3 regions of the Methylorubrum sp. POS3 genome follow, and region 1 is predicted to be linked to each of the others. Evidence: predicted binding sites of a transcription regulator. Region 1 holds the regulator's gene; each other region holds the start of a gene.
What was found. Region 1 encodes PhoB, which activates phosphate uptake and scavenging genes when phosphate is short. Its sites were predicted from a motif close to TGTCATNNANCTGTCAT; they were not measured.

Region 1 (3,947 bases):
TCGGCGACGAGCCGCGCGAGCGTCTGCTGATGCTGGCGCACCTGCGCCTGATAGCGGGTGACGAGCACATATGGCTCGCTCTTGGGGCGGATATGGCTGCCCTGGCGTCCGCTCCGCCGCCAGATCGTTTCCACGAAGGCGTTCAGGCCGTAAGTCGAGAGGAAATCGGGGATCGATGTGACGAGGACGAGGTCGGCGGCGCGCACCGCGACCTCGGTCATCGGCGAGATGCCGGGCGCACAATCGAAGAGTACGTAATCGTAATCCTGAACCAGCGGCGCGAACTCGTCCTGGAACAGCGTCCAAAGCCGAGCCTCGATGTCGTGCATCGAGAACTTCCGCTCGGTCAGCTCGTACAGGATCTCCCGCTCGACCAGTCGCAGATGCGGACCGGAGGGCAAGAGCGCGAGTTCCAGCGGCCGGTTCTTGTGCATGGTCAGGCTGACGCCGGGCTGGATGCGGGCGCGCAGATCGGGCTTGTGCCGGGTAATGAGCTTGAGGGCGAGATAAGCCTCGAGCGTCCGCCCGCGGCCGATCATCTGCGCCAGCAGGTCGTCGCCCGCGAGACAGACCGAGACGGAGGCTTGCGGATCGAGATCGACCACGAGAACCCGGGCCCCGTCGGCGGCAAGCGCCTCGGCCAGCATCACGACCGTCGTCGTCTTGCCGACGCCGCCCTTCATGTTGGCGACCGCGATCAGCTTGCCGCTCACGAACGCGCCCTCCCACGTTTCTCGGTGCCGACATCGGCGCAAGGCAAGACAGACATATGTCAGCCTTCGTCTTCACGAAGCGATGCAGAGCCCGACCGATCTCGATCAATCCACAGCGGCATCCCCCCGCGACCGGCACGGATCAACACGTTGACGTGCGTATGTGGGGGGGAACCACTGAGACCGGTGCCGATTGGTGCCGTGATCGGCACCTTGGCCGAATCGCGACGGAGACCGATGCCTGTGATCTTTCCGGCCACCACCGCCTTCTATGCCGGCCTGCTCGGCCTGATCTATGCCGGGATGTCCGGCTGGGTGATCGGTGGACGGCTGACGGGTAATGTGCTGTTCGGCGATGGTGGACAGGACAGCCTGCAGCGGCGCATCCGCTCCCACGCCAATTTCATGGAATACGTGCCGATTACCCTTCTGCTGATCGCCCTCTACGAGGCGGGTGGGGGCGCGCAGGGTTGGGTACGCGGCCTCCTGATCGTGCTGGTGATCGCCCGAATCCTGCACCCGATCGGCATGTTCGCCGCCGCGAACACGCCGCGCCAGTTCGCCTGCCGCGGCGTCGGCATCCTGGCAACGCTCGCGGTCATGACGATCGCTTCGATACTGCTGTTGCTGCGGACCGCCTGAGCGTCCCCCGGTCTCGGCCCTGCCATGCTGGGCTGATCGAGCCTGCTATATTCGTCACGCACCCCGGCGGTAGCTGAACCGTTGTAATTGAGCCACGCGTGGCGATCAGACCATCGCTGGCCCACGGCCAAAGAGGAACGGCTGACGACCCGGCCTACTCGGCGACAGCGAACATCTCGTCGAACGAGTAGCCGGACCCGCGCACGGTCCGAATCGGATCGCTCTGGCGCGGACGGTTGATCGCCTTGCGCAGGCGGCCGACATGCACGTCGACGGTGCGCTCGTCGATATAGACGTCGTGGCCCCACACGCCGTCGAGCAATTGCTCCCGCGAGAAGACCCGGCCGGGGCTCTGCATGAGATATTCGAGCAGCTTGAACTCGGTCGGCCCGAGATGGATCTCGCGACCCTGGCGGCGGATGCGATGGCTCACCCGGTCGAGCTCGATATCACCGGCGGTCAGCATGTCGGCGACGTGGGTGGGCTTGGAACGGCGCAGGAGCGCGCGCACCCGGGCGAGCAGTTCCGGCACAGAGAACGGCTTGACCACGTAATCGTCGGCTCCGGTCGACAGGCCGCGCACCCGGTCGGCCTCCTCGCCGCGGGCCGTGAGCATGATGACCGGGAGCCGTTCGGTCTCGCGGCGGGCACGGATACGCCGGCACAGCTCGATCCCCGACAGGCCGGGCACCATCCAATCGAGCAGCACGAGATCGGGGGTGGTCTCGTGCAGGCGAAGATCGGCCTCCTCGCCGCGGCTCGCGACATCCACCACGAAACCTTCGGCTTCGAGGTTGTAGCGCAGCAGCGTGGTCAGTGATTCCTCGTCCTCGACGATCAGGATGCGCGCGCTCGTCATCGCCCGTCTACCCATTCGCATGCGTCGCCTCGGGCTTTGTCCGTCACCGTGACGGTGCCGGAGCGGCGCGCGGGAATCCAGTCCCGCCGCAGGGTCATGCCCTGCGAAGACGATTCTTGCTTCATTCTACATTCCAACCGGTCGCGGGTTCAGGCGCCCGGCACGACCGTCGCGTAGTTCGACGCGTCGTTCTTGGGTCGCTCACCGGCGGGGGCCTCGCCGGTGGCAAGATAATGGATGGTTTCGGCGACGTTGGTGGTGTGGTCGCCGATGCGCTCGACATTCTTGGCGCAGAACAGCAGATGCGTGCAGAACGAGATGTTGCGCGGATCCTCCATCATGTAGGTCAGGAGTTCGCGGAACAACGAGTTGTAGAGCGCGTCGATGGCACCGTCGCGCTCCCACACGTCGTGCGCGGCGGTCGTGTCTCGGCTCGAATAGGCATCGAGGACGTCTTTGAGCTGTTCCTGCACGAGGTCGCTCATGTGCTGAACGCCGAGCACGATCTTCTGCGGCTGGGCCTGATCGCTGATCGCGACGACGCGCTTGGCGATGTTCTTGGCGAGATCGCCGATCCGCTCCAGATCGGCGGCGACGCGGATGCCGGAGATGGTCTCGCGCAGGTCGATGGCCAGGGGCTGGCGCCGGGCGATCAGCAGCACCGAACGCTCCTCGATCTCGCGCTGCAACACGTCGAGGCGCTTGTCGGCGGCGATCACCGCCTGGGCGAGGGCGGTATCCCGGCGCACCAGCGCCTCCGTGGCCTCCGAGAGCATCTTCTCGGCCACGCCCCCCATCTCGGCGATGGAACGGCGCAGGTTTTCGAGGTCGTTGTCGTAGGACGAGACGATATGTTCGGACATCTTCGGACTCTCCGGTCGGGCGTTGCCGCCCGTCGCCTGGTCGATGGGTTGCGCGGGCGGGCCGGTCAGCCGAAGCGGCCGGTGATGTAGTCCTGCGTCTGGCGCTTGGCCGGGTTCATGAAGATCTTCGAGGTCGCGTCGAACTCGATCAGCTCGCCGAGATACATGAAGGCGGTGAACTGTGAGATGCGCGCGGCCTGCTGCATGTTGTGCGTCACGATGACGATCGTGAACTCGGACCGCAATTGCTCGATCAGCTCCTCGATGCGGCCCGTCGAGATCGGATCGAGGGCCGAGGTCGGCTCGTCGAACAGGATGACCTCCGGACGCTGGGCCACGGTGCGGGCGATGCAGAGGCGCTGCTGCTGACCGCCCGAAAGGCCCATGCCGGACTGCTTGAGCTTGTCCTTCACCTCGTCCCACAGCGCGGCCTTCCGAAGCGACTGCTCGACGCGCTGGTCGAGTTCCGCCTTCGGCAGCTTCTCGTAGAGCCGAAGGCCGAACGCGACATTGTCGTAGATCGACATGGGGAAGGGCGTCGGCTTCTGGAAGACCATTCCGACCCGCGAGCGCAGCTCGTTGAGATCGATCTTGGGGTCGAGGACGTTCTGCCCGTCGAGCAGGATCTGACCCTCTGCGCGCTGCTCTGGATAGAGGCTGTAGATCCGGTTGAAGGTGCGCAGCAGCGTCGACTTTCCGCAGCCCGAGGGGCCGATCAGCGCGGTGACCTGCCGGTCGCGGAAGTCGAGGTTGATGTTCTTCAGGCCGTGGAATTGGCCGTAATAGAAGTTCAGGTCCTTGACGGCGATGCGGACCGCCGCGGCGTGATCGGCCGGGTTGCGGCCGTCGAGCTGGCTGCGGATCGCGGGG
Region 2 (3,947 bases), 1.2 Mb from region 1:
GGCGGCGCGCAGACGCGGGTTCATCGCCGGATCGGGCGTGCCGAGCTTGACCGCGACGGTGATTTCGCGGGCGAGCTTGCTGAACAGCTTCGAGCGGACCGCGTCGACGCGGCCCTTGCGGTGCATGATGTTCTTGAACTGGGAATGGCCGGCCATGGCGTGACCTTTTCTTGTTCGCCCCGGGCGGAGGGCTCCCGTCGGTCGGGATCCTCGACGCCGCGCGGGGGATGTGGCGGTGATGTGTCGGAGGCGCCGCTTATAGGCCGCGCGCCTGCCTCGAATCAACGCATCGGCTTGACGAAGCCCGGTCCGTCGGGCATTCACCCCACGGAATTCGGCCGGGGCTTCCCGGCCTTTTGCGTTTCGCGTCGGCGCCGTCACGGTCGCGAATCGTGTCCGACAACCCGATCTGGAGCGCCAGCCATGGCCAAGGCCGTCACCGTCAAGATTCGCCTCGTCTCGACCGCCGACACGGGCTACTTCTACGTCACCAAGAAGAACTCGCGCACGCAGACCGAGAAGATGGTCATGAAGAAGTATGACCCGGTCGCCCGCAAGCACGTCGAGTTCAAGGAAGCCAAGATCAAGTAAGCTTCTCGCTTACGCGATCAGAGCGCTTTTCGGAAAGCCGCCCTGTCACCAGGGCGGCTTTTCGCGTTCTCAGTCGGATCGCCGCAGCCGGAACGATCGGTGGGGATGCGTCTTCTCTCGTGACGCCGCCGGATCGGGAGAGTGCCGTGGACGATGATCGTGTCTGGTCGTTCGAGAAGAGCCTGTGGGAGGGCGGTGCCGACCGCTACCGCGAGCTCGTCGACGACGAATGCCTGATGGCCCTGCCGCATCCGCCCTACGTGCTCGGCGGCGCCCAGGCGATCGAGGCGGTGGCCGATACGCCGCGCTGGACGGATGTCGTCATCGAGGACGGCCGGATCGCCCGTCCGCAGGAAGGCTTGATCGTCATCGCTTACGGCGTGAAGGCCTCCCGCGACGGCGAGACCTACGAGGCGCATTGCACCTCGACCTATCGTCGCCTGTCGCACGAAGAATGGCGCGTGGTGCAACATCAGCAAACGCCGCGCCTCGCGATTCCCTCGCAGGAGGGTTGAGCGCGGCCGTCCATCACGCCCGCGCAAGCGAACGGCCCCAGGGCTCGCCGGCATGAACCTCTGCCGGCCATCCTGCTTCCCCTCCTCGTCGACGTGACGATCACGTCCGCCGGCACCGCTCTTGAGCGGGTCGGCGACGCGTCTCCGTTCGAGACCAGCCTCGGCGCGGGCCTGCTCGCCGCCGGGATTGCGTCGCTTCCGCGCGCAACGCCGTTCGGCCCCCGCCGCGATTGACCGGCCCCGAAGACTGCCCCAAGGGGCGCCGACGCCGGAATCGGGAGCGACCGACCGGTCCCGGCCCGTTTCTGTGACATGACGCCCGACGCAGCCGGCTACGGAGATGGTCGGGCTGTCATCGAATCGTCGCGGATGGGCCGGAAAGGCAGGGTCAGACCCCTGCGAGGAGAGCACGGTCCATGGATTTTCACCGCCGTTTCACCGTGCTGATGTGCACGCCCCACTTCGAAGCCGGCGATCTCGAAGGCGCGCGGGTCGATCAGATCGTGGCGGCGGTCGAGCAGCGCGGCTTCGAGGTGGTGCGGGCGCGGCGGGTCGAGGACGCGGCCATCGCCGTCCAGACCGATTCCGCGGTCGGCTGCCTCGTGGTCGATTGGGGCAAGCGTGGCCTCGAGGGCAAGGCCGCCGCCCTCATCGACATGATGCGCAAGCGCGGCCTGGAGATGCCGATCGTCATCATGGTCCGCCGCAAGCGGCTAGAGGACATCCCGGTCGAGCTGCTCGACTTCATCGACGGCTACATCTTCCTGGCGGAAGAGACCCCCGAATTCATCGCCCGCGGCCTCGTTTCCCGCGTCACGCAATACGCCGACACGCTGAAGACGCCGTTCTTCGGCGCGCTGGTCGATTATGCCGAGGAGGGCAACCAGCTCTGGACCTGCCCCGGCCATAACGGCGGCATTTTTTACAATCGCTCCCCCATCGGTCGCATCTTCGTGGAGCATCTCGGGGAAGCGATTTTCCGCGATGATCTGGACAACTCCGTCCTCGATCTCGGCGATCTGTTGACCCACGAGGGCCCGGCGCTGAAGGCGCAGAAGGAGGCCGCCCAGATCTTCGGGGCTGAAAAGACCTACTTCGTCCTCAACGGCACCTCGGCTTCGAACAAGGTCGTGTTGGGCTCGCTGGTGGCCGAGGACGACCTCGTCCTGTTCGACCGCAACAACCACAAGGCCGCCCATCACGGCGCCCTGCTGCTCGCCGGCGGCATCCCGATTTTTCTGGAAACGGACCGGAATGCCTACGGACTGATCGGCCCGATCTACCACGAGGCCTTGGACGAGGACCGGATCCGCGAAAAGATCCGCACCAACCCGCTGGTGAAGGACAAGGAGGCGTGGCGGAAGGAGCGCCCGTTCCGCTGCGCCGTCATCGAGCAATGCACCTATGACGGCACGATCTACGACGCCCAGGCGCTCGTGGAGCGGATCGGCCACCTGTGCGACTACATCCTGTTCGACGAAGCCTGGGCGGGCTTCATGAAATTCCACCCGCTCTATGCCCGCCGCTTCGCCATGGGCCTGACCGGGCTCGACGAGACCTCGCCGGGCATCATCGCGACGCAATCGACCCACAAGCAGCTGGCGAGCTTCTCCCAGGCCTCGCAGATCCATACCCGCGACGGCCATATCCGCGGCCAGACCCGCCGCGTCGAGCACAAGCGCCTCAACGAGAGCTTCCTCGTCCACGCCTCGACCTCGCCGTTCTATCCGATCTTCGCCTCGCTCGATGTCGGCGCGCAGATGATGAAGGGCCGCTCCGGCGTCGTCCTGTGGGACGACACGATCCGGCTCGGCATCGAGTGGCGCAAGAAGGCGCGGGCCATCCGCAAGGAGTTCGAGGAGCGCGAGGCCGATCCGAAGCGGCGCTGGTTCTTCGACCCCTTCGTGCCCGATGTCGTGACCGGCCCCGACGGCACCGTGACGCCCTGGGAATCGGTTCCGACCGACCTCCTCGCGGCGGATGCCCGCTACTGGGAGCTGACGCCGGGCGCGGCGTGGCACGGCTTCACCCATGTCGGCCCCCTGGGGCGGGACGGCGCGGCGCCGGGCTTCGCCATCACCGATCCGAACAAGCTGACGGTGCTGACCCCGGGCTTCGACCGGAAGACCGGCGCCTACGCCGATCACGGCGTGCCCGCGCCGATCGTGGCGCAATACCTGCGTGAGAACCGGATCGTACCGGAGAAGAACGATCTGAACTCGCTGCTCTTCCTGCTGACGCCGGGCGTCGAATCCTCGAAGGCCGGCACGCTGATCTCGGGGCTCGTCGCCTTCAAGCGATTCCACGACGACAACGTGCTGCTCGAGGAGGCCATGCCGGAATTCGTGCGGGCACGGCCCAAGCGCTATCGCGGCGTGCGCCTGCGCGACCTCTGCGCCGATTATCACGCTTTCCACCGGGAATCGGGCACCTCCGCGCTCCAGCGCAAGCAGTTCATGCCCGAGCACCTGCCCGAGATGGTGATGCCGCCGAAGGCCGCCGCGCAGATGCTGACCCGCAACAAGGTCGATTACGTGCCGATCGCGGAGGCCGAGGGACGGATCGCCACCACCCTGATGCTGGTCTATCCCCCCGGCATCGGCACGGTGCTGCCGGGCGAGCGCCTGGACGCGCGGGCCAAGCCCATGCTCGACTATTTCAAGATGTTCGAGGCGGCCTCCAACCTGTTCCCCGGCTTCGAGGCCGAGATCCAGGGGGTCTACCGCGAGGTCGATCCGGATGGGCGCATCCGCTTCCACACCTACGTTCTGCGCGAGGGGGCCTGATGGCCGAACGGGCACAGGCGGCGGCGCTCATGGAGCGGGGCTGTCCGGCCCATTG
Region 3 (3,947 bases), 2.5 Mb from region 1:
CTGCGGGCCCGCGCCCCGGCCGAGACGCTCGCCGAAGGCGAAGTTGCGCGATTGGGACGAGGATGCGGTCAGCACGAGGTCGCCCAGTCCCGACAGGCCCATCAGCGTCTCGGCCCGTCCCCCATAGGCGCGGGCGAACCGCATCAGCTCGGCGAAGGCGCGGGCGATCAGCGCCGCGCGGGCGCTCTCGCCGAGCCCCCGGCCGGCGACGATGCCGGAGGCGATGGCGAGCACGTTCTTGCCCGCGCCGCCGATCTCCACGCCGCGGACATCGTCGGTATGATAGAGCCGGAAGGCCGGTCCCGAGAGCAGGCCGGACAGGCGCGCCGCCTCGCGCCCGTCGGTGCAGGCCAGCGTCACGGCGGTGGGAAGACCACGGGCCACATCGACGGCGAAGCTCGGGCCCGACAGCACCGCGACCGGACGCTCCGGCCCGACCATTTCGGCGGCGACCGCGCTCATGAAGCTGTCGCTGTCGCGCTCGATTCCCTTGGCGCAGAGCACGAGGGGCGCGTCGGGGCGGAAGGCGGGCGCCAATCCCCCGAGCACGCCCCGCAGGGTCTGGGCCGGCACGACGAGGAGCACGGTGCCGGCCTCGACGAGCGTGCCCGTATCGGCGGTCGCCCGCACCCGCTCATGCAGGCCGATCTCCGGCAGGTAGCGCTCGTTGATGCGGCTCGCCTGCATCCGCGCGGCGGCCGCCCCGTCGCGCATCCACAGGGTGACGGGGTGCCCGGCGGTGGCGGCGGCGTTGGCGAGCGCCGTGCCCCAGGCCCCGCCGCCGATGACGGCGACGCCCTGCGCCCTCTCCGTTGCCTGACCCATCCCGCGCTCCGCCTGTTCCGGAAAGGGCCGTCGCGGCGACGACCCGGCACGCCAGCTAGATGTGCGTTCGGGCAGGCTTGTCCATCGGGATCGGCCGCGATCGGTGCAGGTCTGCCCGGAACCGGGCTCAGGCCGCGCTCGGTCCCGTCTCCAGCGGCGCGGGGGTGCGGGTGCGGATGTCCATCGGGTTGCCGCGCCAGACGATCGCCGTGCGGGCCCAGGCGCTCGCCCAGATCGCCGGCAGAAGGGCATCGCGCACGAGGAAGGCGAGCAGGAGCCTGGGTGAGCGGGGCCAGCCGGTTCGGACGGCGAGCCCGTATTCGGCGCCGTACCAGACCGCGCCCGCTCCCGCGAGGAGGGCGCTCGCTTCGGTGCCGCCGACGACAACGGCGGCGAGCGTCAGGGGCAGCAGGGCACCGATGACGATCTCGGGAGCGAAGAATAGCGGAAAGGTGACGCGCCGCAGCCGTGCCCAGCGCACCTGCCGGGACCAGACCTCGCCGAGGCTGCGCCGCCCCAGCGGCTGGCGGAACGGCGCGGCCACGAGATGGACCCGGCATCCGGCGGCGCGCACGAGCTTGGTGGCGGCCGCGTCCTCGGCGATCTCGGCATTGAGGGCGCGGATGCCGCCCCGTGCCTCCAGGAACGGCTTGTGCCAGAGCATGCTCTTGCCCTGGGCGAAGCCGAGGCCCAAGGCCTCGCCGGCATATTGCCAGCGCGCCTGCAGGGTGTTGAGAAAGGCGCATTCCACGAGCGCGAAGAACCCGTCCGGCCGGTCGCCGATCGGGGTCGAGCAGACGAGGCCGGTATCGCTGCGCCACGCCCCCTGCATCTGCTGGATGTAGTCGGCCGGCATCATCACGTTCGAATCCGCCAGGATTACCCAGTCGTGGCGCGCCGCCTCCCAGCCGCGGACGCAGTTGTTGAGCTTCGGATTGCCGCCGATGCGCTCGTCGCCGAGGATCAGCCGCGACGGGATCCGGGGATGGTCCGCCCGCATCCGTTCCAGCATCGGCAGAATCGGGTCGGCGGCATCGGCCACGCAGAAGATCAGTTCGTAGGCCGGATAATCGAGCCGGAAGCTCGCCCGCAGCGTCTCCTCGCTGAAGGCCTCGATGCCCCGCAACGGTCGTACCACCGAGACGGGGACGCCGGGGGGAAGGATCGAGGGTCGGCCGCGCCGTCCGATCCGCACGGCCGCCACCGCGAGGCTCGCGAGGTTGACGAGCACGATGGCGAAGGTTGCGCAGAGGACGAAAACGGCGAGCGTGCCGCTCTCCGGCAATGCGGCCATGCGGGCGTCTCCCAAAGGCCCGGAATGCGGGCATGCGGCATCGGGCGCTCCGGCGCCCCTCTTCACGCCCGTAGCAGGGCCGCCGTATCAGGCGTGTGACACCGCCCCCGACATGCTCGAAGGCCGGAACCCGTCAGAACCTGTCGGAATCGTTGCCAGAGCCCATTCCCGAGCCATCGCCGTTGCCGCCGATCGTGTTCCATCCGGCCTACGAGGCCGAACTGCCGGCGGGCCATCGCTTTCCGATGGGCAAATACGGTCGGCTCGCCGCGCTTCTCCGCGAGCGGGGGCTGGTGCCGGACGGCTTCGTGACCCCTGAGCCCGCCGACGCGGCGCTGCTCGCCGGTGCGCATGATCCGGCCTATGTCGCGGCGGTTCTGGCGCTGCGGGTGCCGCCCGCGATCGAGCGGGCGATCGGCCTGCCGGTCACGGACTCGGTCGTGGCCCGCTCCCGCGCGTCGTCCGGCGGCACGCTCTGCGCCGCTCGTCTCGCTCTGGAGCATGGGCTCGCGGGGAGCACGGCGGGGGGCAGCCATCACGCCCGGCGCGCGGGCGGAGGGGGTTTCTGCGTGTTCAACGACGTGGCGGTGGCCGCCCTGGCGCTCCGGGGCGCGGGGCGGATCCGGCGGGCGCTGATCGTCGATCTCGACGTGCATCAGGGCGATGGCACCGCCGATTGTCTCGCCCGCGAGCCCGACCTGTTCACGCTCTCGGTCCATTGCGAGCGGAATTACCCGACCGACAAGGTGCCGGGCGACCTCGATATCGGCCTGCCCGACGGTCTCGGCGATGCGGATTATCTGGCGGTGCTGGAGGCACGTCTGCCGCCGTTGATCGACGGTTTCTCGCCCGATCTGATCTTCTACAATGCCGGCGTCGATCCGCATGCCGAGGACCGCCTCGGCCGGCTGAACCTCACCGATGGCGGCCTTTCGGCCCGCGACCGCTTCGTCGTCGGCCTCGCGCGGTCGCGGGGCATCCCGCTCTGCGCGGTGATCGGCGGCGGCTATGGCAAGGATGTCGACGCCATCGCGGCCCGCCACGCCCTCGTGTTCGAGGCGATGGCCGAGGCCTCGCCATAAGAGGCGGCCATCGCCGGCAGGTCCGAAGGCGCCGGCGGGGGAGCGTCCCTCAGGCGGCGTCGGCCCGCGGCACCATCGCGCGGGACCGGTGCGGGATGTCCTCGATGAGGTGCGGGATCTCCCCGGCGGGCCGTGCCGGGCTGTAGAGGAAGCCCTGCGCGCTGTTGCAGTGTTTGAGCCGCAGCAGATCGGCCTGCTGCACCGTCTCGACCCCTTCCACCGTTACGTCGATGGCGAGATCGCGGGCGATGACCATGATCGCCTCGATCACGGTCAGGCATTCGCGGCGGCTGATCAGGTCGCGCACGAAGGCACGGTCGATCTTGATCTTGTCCACCGGGAACTGGGTCAGGTAGCTCAGGGACGAGAAGCCGGTGCCGAAATCGTCGAGGGCGATGCGGACGCCGAGGCCGCGCAGGCGGTTCAGGTTGTCGATGACCGTCGGCGTGCTTCCGAGGAAGATCGTCTCGGTGATCTCGACCTCCAGGCGATGGGCCGGAAGCCCGGTCGCCCGGAGCGCCTCTTCGACCTCGTCGACGAAGCCCGGCAGGCGGAAATGGATCGACGAGATGTTGACGGCGACCCGCAGGTCGTCGGGCCAGGTCGCGGCCTCGGCGCAGGCCGTGCGCAGCGCCCAGCGGCCGATCTCGATGACGAAGCCGGTGCTCTCGGCGATCGGAATCAGTTCGGCCGGTGAGATCGGGCCTTCGCCGGGCCGGGTCCAGCGCAGCAGCGCCTCGAAGCAC

Region 2: a site for PhoB is predicted at 1,457-1,473, ahead of OWC43_RS14660 (Orn/Lys/Arg decarboxylase N-terminal domain-containing protein). Genes of this name have one in related genera too.
Region 3: a site for PhoB is predicted at 2,204-2,220, ahead of OWC43_RS08970 (ceramide glucosyltransferase). Genes of this name have one in related genera too.

What each region holds. Positions count from the first base shown of each region.
Region 1 is NZ_JAPRBT010000001.1:4,335,085-4,339,031, reverse strand. It holds gene OWC43_RS20055 (ParA family protein) at 1-713, opposite strand, end outside; gene OWC43_RS20050 (MAPEG family protein) at 957-1,355, shown strand; gene phoB (phosphate regulon transcriptional regulator PhoB) at 1,510-2,214, opposite strand; gene phoU (phosphate signaling complex protein PhoU) at 2,364-3,077, opposite strand; gene pstB (phosphate ABC transporter ATP-binding protein PstB) at 3,143-3,947, opposite strand, start outside.
Region 2 is NZ_JAPRBT010000001.1:3,169,786-3,173,732, reverse strand. It holds gene OWC43_RS14675 (YebC/PmpR family DNA-binding transcriptional regulator) at 1-156, opposite strand, end outside; gene rpmG (50S ribosomal protein L33) at 424-591, shown strand; gene OWC43_RS14665 (DUF4440 domain-containing protein) at 738-1,106, shown strand; gene OWC43_RS14660 (Orn/Lys/Arg decarboxylase N-terminal domain-containing protein) at 1,523-3,892, shown strand; gene OWC43_RS14655 (GNAT family N-acetyltransferase) at 3,922-3,947, shown strand, end outside.
Region 3 is NZ_JAPRBT010000001.1:1,873,220-1,877,166, forward strand. It holds gene OWC43_RS08965 (NAD(P)H-dependent glycerol-3-phosphate dehydrogenase) at 1-825, opposite strand, end outside; gene OWC43_RS08970 (ceramide glucosyltransferase) at 953-2,119, opposite strand; gene OWC43_RS08975 (histone deacetylase) at 2,302-3,201, shown strand; gene OWC43_RS08980 (putative bifunctional diguanylate cyclase/phosphodiesterase) at 3,251-3,947, opposite strand, start outside.